2 regions of the Pseudomonas sp. LBUM1678 genome follow, and region 1 is predicted to be linked to the other one. Evidence: predicted binding sites of a transcription regulator. Region 1 holds the regulator's gene; the other holds the start of a gene.

Region 1 (4,348 bases):
ATCGCGCAGCTGATACAGGTTCAGGTTGGTGGTGTTGACTTTGAGGTCGGCCAGGTCGGCGATCGGGCCCAGCAACTGGGTCTCGTCTTGAATCGCCTCGGCCAGCGAGCGATTGGCGTTACTCAGAGGGTGGCGACGACGGGTTTCCGAAAAGCGTTTAAGCAACGTTTCTTCGTCGGCGTCCAGGTACAACACATCACACTTGATATGCCGACTGCGGACTTCTTCCAGCAGTTCCGGAAACCGCGACAGGTGACTTGGCAGGTTGCGCGCATCGATGGATACGGCAACCAGCGGTTGTGCCAGCTCGGTATGAATCAGCGCGCGCTCGGCAAGTTCCGGCAGCAATCCGGCGGGCAGGTTGTCGATGCAGTAGTAGCCGTTGTCCTCGAGAACATCGAGTGCGGTACTTTTACCTGAGCCGGAACGGCCGCTGACAATGATCAAACGCATGATTAGTGACCGTTTTGCTCGTCCAGGACAACCTGATACAAGGCTTCATTGCTCGGGGCGCTGCGCAGTTTTTCGCGCACCTCCTTGCGATCGAGCATGCTGGCGATCTGGCGCAGTAGCTCCAGGTGCGCATCGGTGGCGGCTTGCGGGACCAGCAGAACGAACAACAGGTCAACCGGGGCGCCGTCGATGGCGTCGAAATCGATGGGTGCATCGAGGTGCATCAAGGCACTGATGGGTGAGGTGCAACCCTTGAGGCGACAGTGGGGGATGGCGATGCCGTTGCCAAAACCGGTAGAGCCGAGTTTTTCGCGGGCGACCAGGCTCTCGAAAACATCCTGCATGGCCAGATCCGGCACTTCGCGATGGATTAGGTTGGCAATTTGCTCAAGGGCTTTCTTTTTGCTGCCGCCCGGCACGTTCACGAGGGAACGGCCGGGGGTCAGGATACTTTCAAGTCGGATCATGGGTTGGGAGTGTTAACGACCGGTCGCGCCCTGGAGGAGGCTCTGGGTCTTTTCCTTATGCTTTTTGAGTTGTTTATCGAGCTTGTCGGTCAATGCGTCGATCGCCGCGTACATATCGGTATGCTCCGCGTTTGCGACCACTTCATTGCCGGGAATATGCAGCGTGGCTTCGATTTTCTGCTTGAGCTTTTCGACCGTCATCGTGACCTGCACGTTGGTGATCTTGTCGAAATGCCTCTCTAATCGTTCGAGTTTTTCGCCGATGTAGGTGCGAAGAGGTTCGGTCACTTCCAGTTGGTGTCCACTGATGTTGACTTGCATACAGCTTCTCCTTCGTTGCCAGTGCATAAAGCGGCAGGCAGAAATGCCTGCCACTGGAACGCTGTGGCGTGGCTCTACATCAACCGCTTGCGTTCGCTCGAAGGCGCGATCCCGAGGGATTCGCGGTACTTGGCGACGGTGCGGCGAGCCACCTGAATGCCTTGTGCCTCCAGTAAACCAGCGATCTTGCTGTCACTCAACGGCTTTTTCTGATTTTCCGCAGCAACCAGTTTTTTGATGATCGCGCGGATCGCTGTGGACGAGCATTCACCGCCTTCGGAGGTGCTGACGTGGCTGGAGAAAAAGTATTTCAGTTCATATATGCCCCGAGGGGTATGCATGAATTTCTGCGTGGTCACCCGTGAAATCGTCGACTCATGCATCCCCACTGCTTCGGCGATGTCATGCAGCACCAGCGGTTTCATCGCTTCGTCGCCGTACTCCAGGAAGCCGCGCTGATGCTCGACAATCTGGGTGGCCACTTTCATCAGGGTTTCGTTGCGGCTTTGCAGGCTCTTGATGAACCAGCGAGCCTCTTGCAACTGATTGCGCATGAACGTGTTGTCGGCGCTGGTGTCGGCGCGGCGCACAAAGCCGGCGTACTGGGCGTTGACCCGCAGCCGTGGCACCGATTCCTGGTTCAGCTCGACCAGCCAGCGCTCGTTGTCCTTGCGCACGATCACGTCAGGAACAACGTACTCGGCTTCACTGGACTCGATCTGCGAACCCGGACGAGGGTTGAGGCTCTGCACCAGCTCGATCACCTGGCGCAGTTCATCTTCCTTGAGCTTCATGCGGCGCATTAGCTGACTGTAGTCGCGGCTGCCTAGCAGGTCGATGTAATCAGCGACCAGACGCTTGGCTTCGGCCAGCCAAGGTGTCTTGGCGGGCAGTTGGCGCAGTTGCAGCAGCAGGCATTCGCCCAGGTTGCGGGCGCCAATGCCGGCAGGTTCGAATTGCTGGATGCGGTGCAGGACGGCTTCGATCTCGTCCAGCTCGATGTCCAGTTCCGGATCGAAGGCCTCGAGAATTTCTTCGAGGGTTTCGTCCAGGTAGCCCTGATTGTTGATGCAATCGATCAGGGTCACGGCGATCAGTCGATCGGTGTCGGACATCGGTGCCAGGTTCAGTTGCCACAGCAAATGGCTTTGCAGGCTTTCGCCGGCCGATGTGCGGGTGGTGAAGTCCCACTCGTCGTCATCGTTGCTCGGCAGGCTGCTGGCGCTGGTCTGGTAGACGTCTTCCCACGCGGTATCGACAGGCAGTTCGTTGGGAATGCGCTCGTTCCAGTCACCTTCCTCGAGGTTGTCCACCGTCGGGGCGGTTTCCTGGTAGGAGGGTTCCGAAACATCGGCGTTGGGGAGCTGTTCGGCTTTGTCGGCCAAGGGGTCGGCGTTATCGAAGTCGTCGCCTTCTTCCTGGCGTTCGAGCATCGGATTGGACTCCAGGGCCTCCTGGATTTCCTGTTGCAGGTCCAGGGTCGACAATTGGAGCAGGCGGATGGCCTGTTGCAGCTGCGGTGTCATCGTCAGCTGCTGGCCCATTCTCAAGACTAGCGATGGTTTCATGGCAGGGGCTTAACACCTTATTCGCCGGCGCACATGCGCCATCCACTACAGGGCGCCGGAGCGCCAAACATAAGCAAATTATATGCCCGAAACTGCAGCGTTTGCCTAGAGCGCCGTAACAATAAAAAAGTATTGATTTTTTATCGAGACAAGCACCCGGACAATCAGCCAGACACCTTAGTGCTTACAGGCGGAACTCGTGGCCCAGATACACTTCCTTGACCAGTTCGTTGGCCAGGATGGTGGCGGAGTCACCTTCGGCGATCAGCTGGCCATCGTTGACGATGTAGGCGGTTTCGCAGATGTCCAGGGTTTCACGGACGTTGTGGTCAGTGATCAGCACGCCAATGCCTTTGGCCTTGAGGTGGTAAATGATCTGTTTGATGTCGCCCACCGAAATCGGGTCCACGCCGGCGAAAGGTTCGTCGAGCAGGATGAATTTCGGGTTGGTGGCCAGTGCCCGTGCAATTTCTACGCGGCGGCGCTCACCGCCGGACAGGCTCATGCCGAGGTTGTCGCGGATGTGGCTGATGTGGAATTCCTGCAGCAGGCTTTCCAGCTCCTTGCGACGATCGGCCTTGTCGAGTTCCTTGCGGGTCTCGAGGATGGCCATGATGTTGTCCGCCACCGACAGTTTACGGAAGATCGACGCTTCTTGCGGAAGATAGCCGATACCGGCCTTTGCACGACCGTGCATCGGCTGGTGGCTGACGTCCAGGTCGTCGATCAATACGCGACCCTGATCGGCCTGCACCAGGCCAACGATCATGTAGAAGCAGGTGGTCTTGCCGGCGCCGTTAGGACCCAGCAGGCCGACGATCTGACCGCTGTCGATGGACAGGCTGACGTCACGCACGACCTGGCGGCTCTTATAGCTCTTGGCCAGATGCTGAGCTTTCAGAGTTGCCATTACGGGGCCTTTTGCTCTTCGGTTTTCTTTTTCGGCTGGATCACCATGTCGATCCGCGGACGCGACTCGGTGACCTTGCTGCCCGTAGCGCGACCGGCGCTGGCGAGCTTTTTGTTGGTGTCATAGACGATTTTCTCGCCCTGGGTCACGTTGCCGTCCTTGTCGATGACTTTAGCTCGGTCGATCAGCACGACGCGGTCTTGCGAGGCGTGGTACTGGATAGTGACGCCATAGCCTTGAACAGGCTTTGTATCGCCTGCCGTTTGCAGCTGCTCGAAGTAGGCGAGGTTGCCCACCGAAGTCACCACGTCGATATCGCCAGCGGGGGTGCGGGTCATGGTCACAGTATTGCCGGTGACCTTCATCGAGCCCTGAGTAATGATCACGTCACCTTTATAGGTGGCAATGCCGTTCTTGTCGTCCAGTTGGGCATCGTCCGCCTGGATGCGGATAGGCTGCTGTTGATCGTCCGGCAGAGCCCAGGCGCTCACGCTTCCCAGTGCTGCGCCCAGACTGAGCAAAATAGGGAGAGTTTTAACGAGCCTCATACTGTCCTCTTACGTTCGATAGCAGGTGTATCCTGCTTTCTTTCAAGTACGCTTTCATTCCGTTGCCTGTCGATACACCGC
Region 2 (4,348 bases), 2.7 Mb from region 1:
CGCCAGTCTGGCTGATGGTCACGCTGTTAACGGTTGCCGGCAGGTAAGTCACCAGCGAGGTCGCCTGGCTGTCGTAGGTCGCGGTGGCGGCAAATTTGTAAGTGCCGGCCTTGGCCACTTCGCCCGCATCGTTTTTGCCGTCCCAGATGAAACTGGCGTTGCCGGCCTTCTGGCTGCCCAGGTCGATGGTGCGGACCACTTTGCCATCGGCGTCGGTGATCTTGATCGTGACCGGATCCACCGATGCCGGTACTACCGCCGTGCCGTTGAAGCTCTTGGAGGTATCGACGACGGCTGTGTCGGTCTGCGCAACCACCGAACGGCCCACCAGCGAAGACGCTTGCAGCGCCTGCGAGGAGTTGTAGTTGCCGGCAATGCCGCTGACCGTATCGTTAAGCGTGGTGATGCCTTCCAGGCTACTGAACTGGGCCAGTTGCGCCACGAAGTCACCGTTGTCCTGGGGCTCGAGCGGGTTCTGGTTTTTCAGCTGGGTGACCAGCAACTGCAGGAACGCATCCTTGCCCAACGCCTGCTTGCCCGTGGCGCTGTTAGTTGCCGCGGCCAGGCCGTCGCTGCTGGTGTTGTTGGTCTTGACCGAAGAATTGGCCAAGACGTCCTTGATGCTCACGCTGCTGGTGGTATCGGTAACACTCATCTGAGTCGCCCCTTATCACTGACCGAGGGTCAGGACCTTCTGCATCATGGTTTTGGCGGTGTTCATCATTTCAGCGTTGGTCTGGAACGAGCGACTGGCGGAAATCATGTCGGCCATTTCTTCGACGACGTTGACGTTCGGGTAGTAGACGTAGCCCTTGGCATCGGCGGCCGGATGGTTCGGCTCGTAACGCGCGTCAAGGTTGCTCTGGTCTTCGACCACGCCCAGCACTTGTACGCCTTGACCGGCGGCGTCCTGGTTCTGGAACAGCGAATCGCTGCCGCCGCTCTGGCCGCCCTGGAACATGGTGGCGAACACCGGGTGACGGGCGCGATAGGTCTGATCGATGCTCGACGAGACGGTTTCGGCGTTGGCGATGTTCGAGGCCACGGTGTTCAAGCGCGTGGTCTGGGCGCTCATGCCGCTACCGGCAATGTTGAAAACACTGGATAGAGACATGAATTACTCTCCGCGCAGGGCTGACATTAGCCCTTTGAATTTGCTGTTGAGCAGGGTGAAGCTGGCCTGGAAGCCGACGGCGTTTTCCGCGTAGTTCGACTGTTCCAGCTGGGCGTCGACGGTGTTCTGGTCGATCGACGGCTGCATCGGCGTGCGATACATCAGCGACTCGTCGCCATTGCCCAGGCCTTCGGCTTCGATATGACGGTTGTTGGTCATGTTCAAGGCAAAAGTGCCGCCCTTGGTTTTCTCGTTCTGTGCGGCAAGCACTTTTGAGAATTCCAGGTCCCGAGCCTTGTAGTTCGGGGTGTCGGCGTTGGCGATGTTGTTGGCCAGGACTTCGGCACGCTGCGCGCGGAAGCCCAGGGCTTGTTCGTGAATACCGAGCGCTTTATCGAAGCTGATGCTCATGTCGGGAAACCTTCGGGTGACCTGATTTTTCGTAACAGAGACATAGCAAGCGGCGTGCCAATTCAAAAAAGCCCGTAAACCGGGGCTTTGCCGGCAGTGGCAAGGCGGCAATGCCAGAAAAGCGGCAACCGATGTCCGCCGCCTGCCGCTTTTCTGCCGCTTTCCCCCCTCTCACGAACACCTTCTTTCACTGTAGGAGCGAGCCCTGTGGCGAGGGGATTTATCCCCGTTGGGCTGCGAAGCGGCCCCTGGCATTTCAAAGTTAAACCGCGTTTACGACTGCTTCGCAGCCGAACGGGGATAAATCCCCTCGCCACAGGGCTCGCTCCTACAGGGTCTAGTGGTGTTTTCAAAAATAACGGCAGGCAAAAAAACGGGAGCCCCTGAGGACTCCCGTTTTTGTGATGCTGCCAACGAATCACTTCGCCTGGTAAATGATCCCCGGGCTGCACTGGACCATCTGGTAATGATCCGGCAAACCGTTCAGCGCTTCGGAGGCGCCGAGGAACAGATAACCGCCCGGCTTGAGCGTGCTGTGAATACGCAACAGGATGTCTTTCTTCACCTCGGCGGAGAAGTAGATCAACACGTTGCGGCAGAACACGATGTCGAACTTGCCCAGGGCCGCATAGCTGTCCAGCAGGTTGAACGAGCGAAACTCCACGCGGCTCTTGATCGGCGCCTTGATGGCCCAGCGTCCCGGCCCTTTGGGGTCGAAGTAACGCTGAAGGCGCTCGGGCGACAGACCACGGCCGATGGCCAGGCTGTCGTACTCGCCGGTCTTGCAGTTGGTCAGCATGGTGCCGGACAGGTCGGTGGCCACAATCTGCACCCCCATCTTCAGCTGGCCCATGTTGACGCGCTCGAACTCATCGATGGACATCGACAGCGAATACGGTTCCTGACCCGACGAGCACGCCGCCGACCAGATCCGCAAACGCTGGCCGGGGGCCGCCTTGATTGCTTCAGGCAGCACCTTGTTCTTCAAGACTTCAAACGGATAGGTATCACGAAACCACAAGGTTTCGTTGGTGGTCATGGCATCCACCACCATCTCGCGCAAACCGCTGCGCGGCTGGGTCTGGATGCGCTGAACCAGCTCCCCCAGGGACTTGATGCCTTGCTGCTCCATCAGTTTGTTGAGACGGCTCGAGACCAGGTATTGCTTGTTTTCACCGAGCAAAATGCCACAGGCTTTTTCCAGGAATACCCGGAACTGTTCGAAATCCAAATTACCCGTAGACAAAGATGCCGCCTCTTAAATCGTGTTAACCACCAGGGGCAGAAGGCCCCTAGCTGATATCTGCTGCTTTGATCCGGTCGACTACCCGGGATGCCAGGTCATCAGGACGGAATTTGGCAAGGAAGTCATCCGCACCGACCTTCTTGACCATTGCCTGATTGAATACACCCGACAACGAAGTATGCAGGATGATATGAAGCTTTTGCATGCGCGGGTCGTTGCGGATCTCGGCCGTCAGCGTGTACCCGTCCATTTCCGGCATCTCGATGTCGGAAATCATCATCAGGAACTCTTCTTCCGGCTTCTTGCCCTCATCGACCAGTTTGCGCAAGTAATCCAGCGCTTGCTTGCCGTCGTTCAACGCCACCACTTCGACGCCGACCGTCTGCAGGCAACGGGTCACCTGCTTGCGCGCCACCGACGAGTCATCGACCGTCAATACGCGCAGGGACAGCGCCTTGTGCTGGGTTTCGACATCCACCACGCCGACCGAAATCGCTTCCGGTGTCGGCGCCACTTCCGCCAGCACTTTCTCGACGTCGATGATTTCGACTAACTGATTGTCGACCCGAGTCACAGCTGTCAGGTAATGATCGCGTCCCGTGCCCTTGGGTGGCGGATGAATCTCCTCCCAGTTCATGTTGACGATGCGCTCCACCGAGCGCACCAGGAAACCCTGGGTCTTGGTGTTGTACTCCGTGATGATTACGAAGGGATTGCTCTGATCTTTAAGTGCGCCGGAGCCGGTCGCCATTGCCAGATCAAGAATTGGAATGGTCGCCCCCCGGATACTTGCCACACCGCACACGACAGGACTGGACTTGGGCATCACGGTCAGTTTGGGGCATTGCAGCACTTCCCGAACCTTGAACACGTTGATCCCATACAGCTGCTGGCCGTCGAGACGGAACAACAACAGCTCAAGGCGATTCTGCCCAACCAGTTGCGTGCGCTGGTTTACCGCATCCATTACACCAGCCATGCACAGACTCCTACACCAACGCTTAAGTGTGTTGCGACGCACATTTATTGCTAAACGGCACGGCGCTTGCTTTTTAACTCTTATGAACACAGAACCGACATTTTTCCGACGCCTGACATCAACTTCCCGCAAATTGCTTTGCGCGATGTCGGCCGTTTGCCTGTTCAACGCTGGCAGCCCTGCCCTTGCTGACGCGGTTACCTTGCCTGACATGCTTATCGGCGTCACTCAGGGCTTTCTTGAATTCACCGTAGAAGACTATTTGGCCACCAGTCAAACGGAAGGCCGCTACGAAATCGAGGTCAACCAGCTCGATCCACGACTGCGCATGCCCATGTGCGACAAGGAATTGACAGCCACCCTGGAGAGCCCGGCGACCCCGATCGGGCGGGTGACGGTCAAGGTCCGTTGCGACAGCACATCCCCCTGGACAGTCTTCGTGCCCGCTCAAGTCCGCCTGTTTCGAGACGTTGTCACGACCACGCGCCCACTTAAACGCGCCGGGGTCATCGAGCCCGGCGACGTCATGTTGCGCGAGCGGGATATCAGCCTGATCAACCAGGGTTATTTCACCTCCATGGATCAGGCTGTCGGGCAG

Evidence for each region. The regulator sigma-54, encoded in region 1, starts transcription at its own class of promoters, with help from an activator protein. The targets are predictions, from matches to a motif close to ANTGGCATNNANNTTGCTNT.
Region 2: the regulator sigma-54 is predicted to act here: its motif matches at 1,568-1,587, upstream of flgB (flagellar basal body rod protein FlgB).

The regions. Positions count from the first base shown of each region.
Region 1 covers NZ_CP166775.1:984,430-988,777, forward strand. Annotated here, with positions in the region: gene rapZ (RNase adapter RapZ) at 1-453, opposite strand, end outside; gene ptsN (PTS IIA-like nitrogen regulatory protein PtsN) at 456-920, opposite strand; gene hpf (ribosome hibernation-promoting factor, HPF/YfiA family) at 933-1,241, opposite strand; gene ACA070_RS04290 (RNA polymerase factor sigma-54) at 1,316-2,809, opposite strand; gene lptB (LPS export ABC transporter ATP-binding protein) at 2,994-3,719, opposite strand; gene lptA (lipopolysaccharide transport periplasmic protein LptA) at 3,719-4,267, opposite strand; gene lptC (LPS export ABC transporter periplasmic protein LptC) at 4,254-4,348, opposite strand, start outside.
Region 2 covers NZ_CP166775.1:5,059,927-5,064,274, forward strand. Annotated here, with positions in the region: gene flgD (flagellar hook assembly protein FlgD) at 1-655, opposite strand, end outside; gene flgC (flagellar basal body rod protein FlgC) at 671-1,114, opposite strand; gene flgB (flagellar basal body rod protein FlgB) at 1,118-1,525, opposite strand; gene cheR (protein-glutamate O-methyltransferase CheR) at 1,944-2,771, opposite strand; gene ACA070_RS22990 (chemotaxis protein CheV) at 2,818-3,750, opposite strand; gene flgA (flagellar basal body P-ring formation chaperone FlgA) at 3,833-4,348, shown strand, end outside.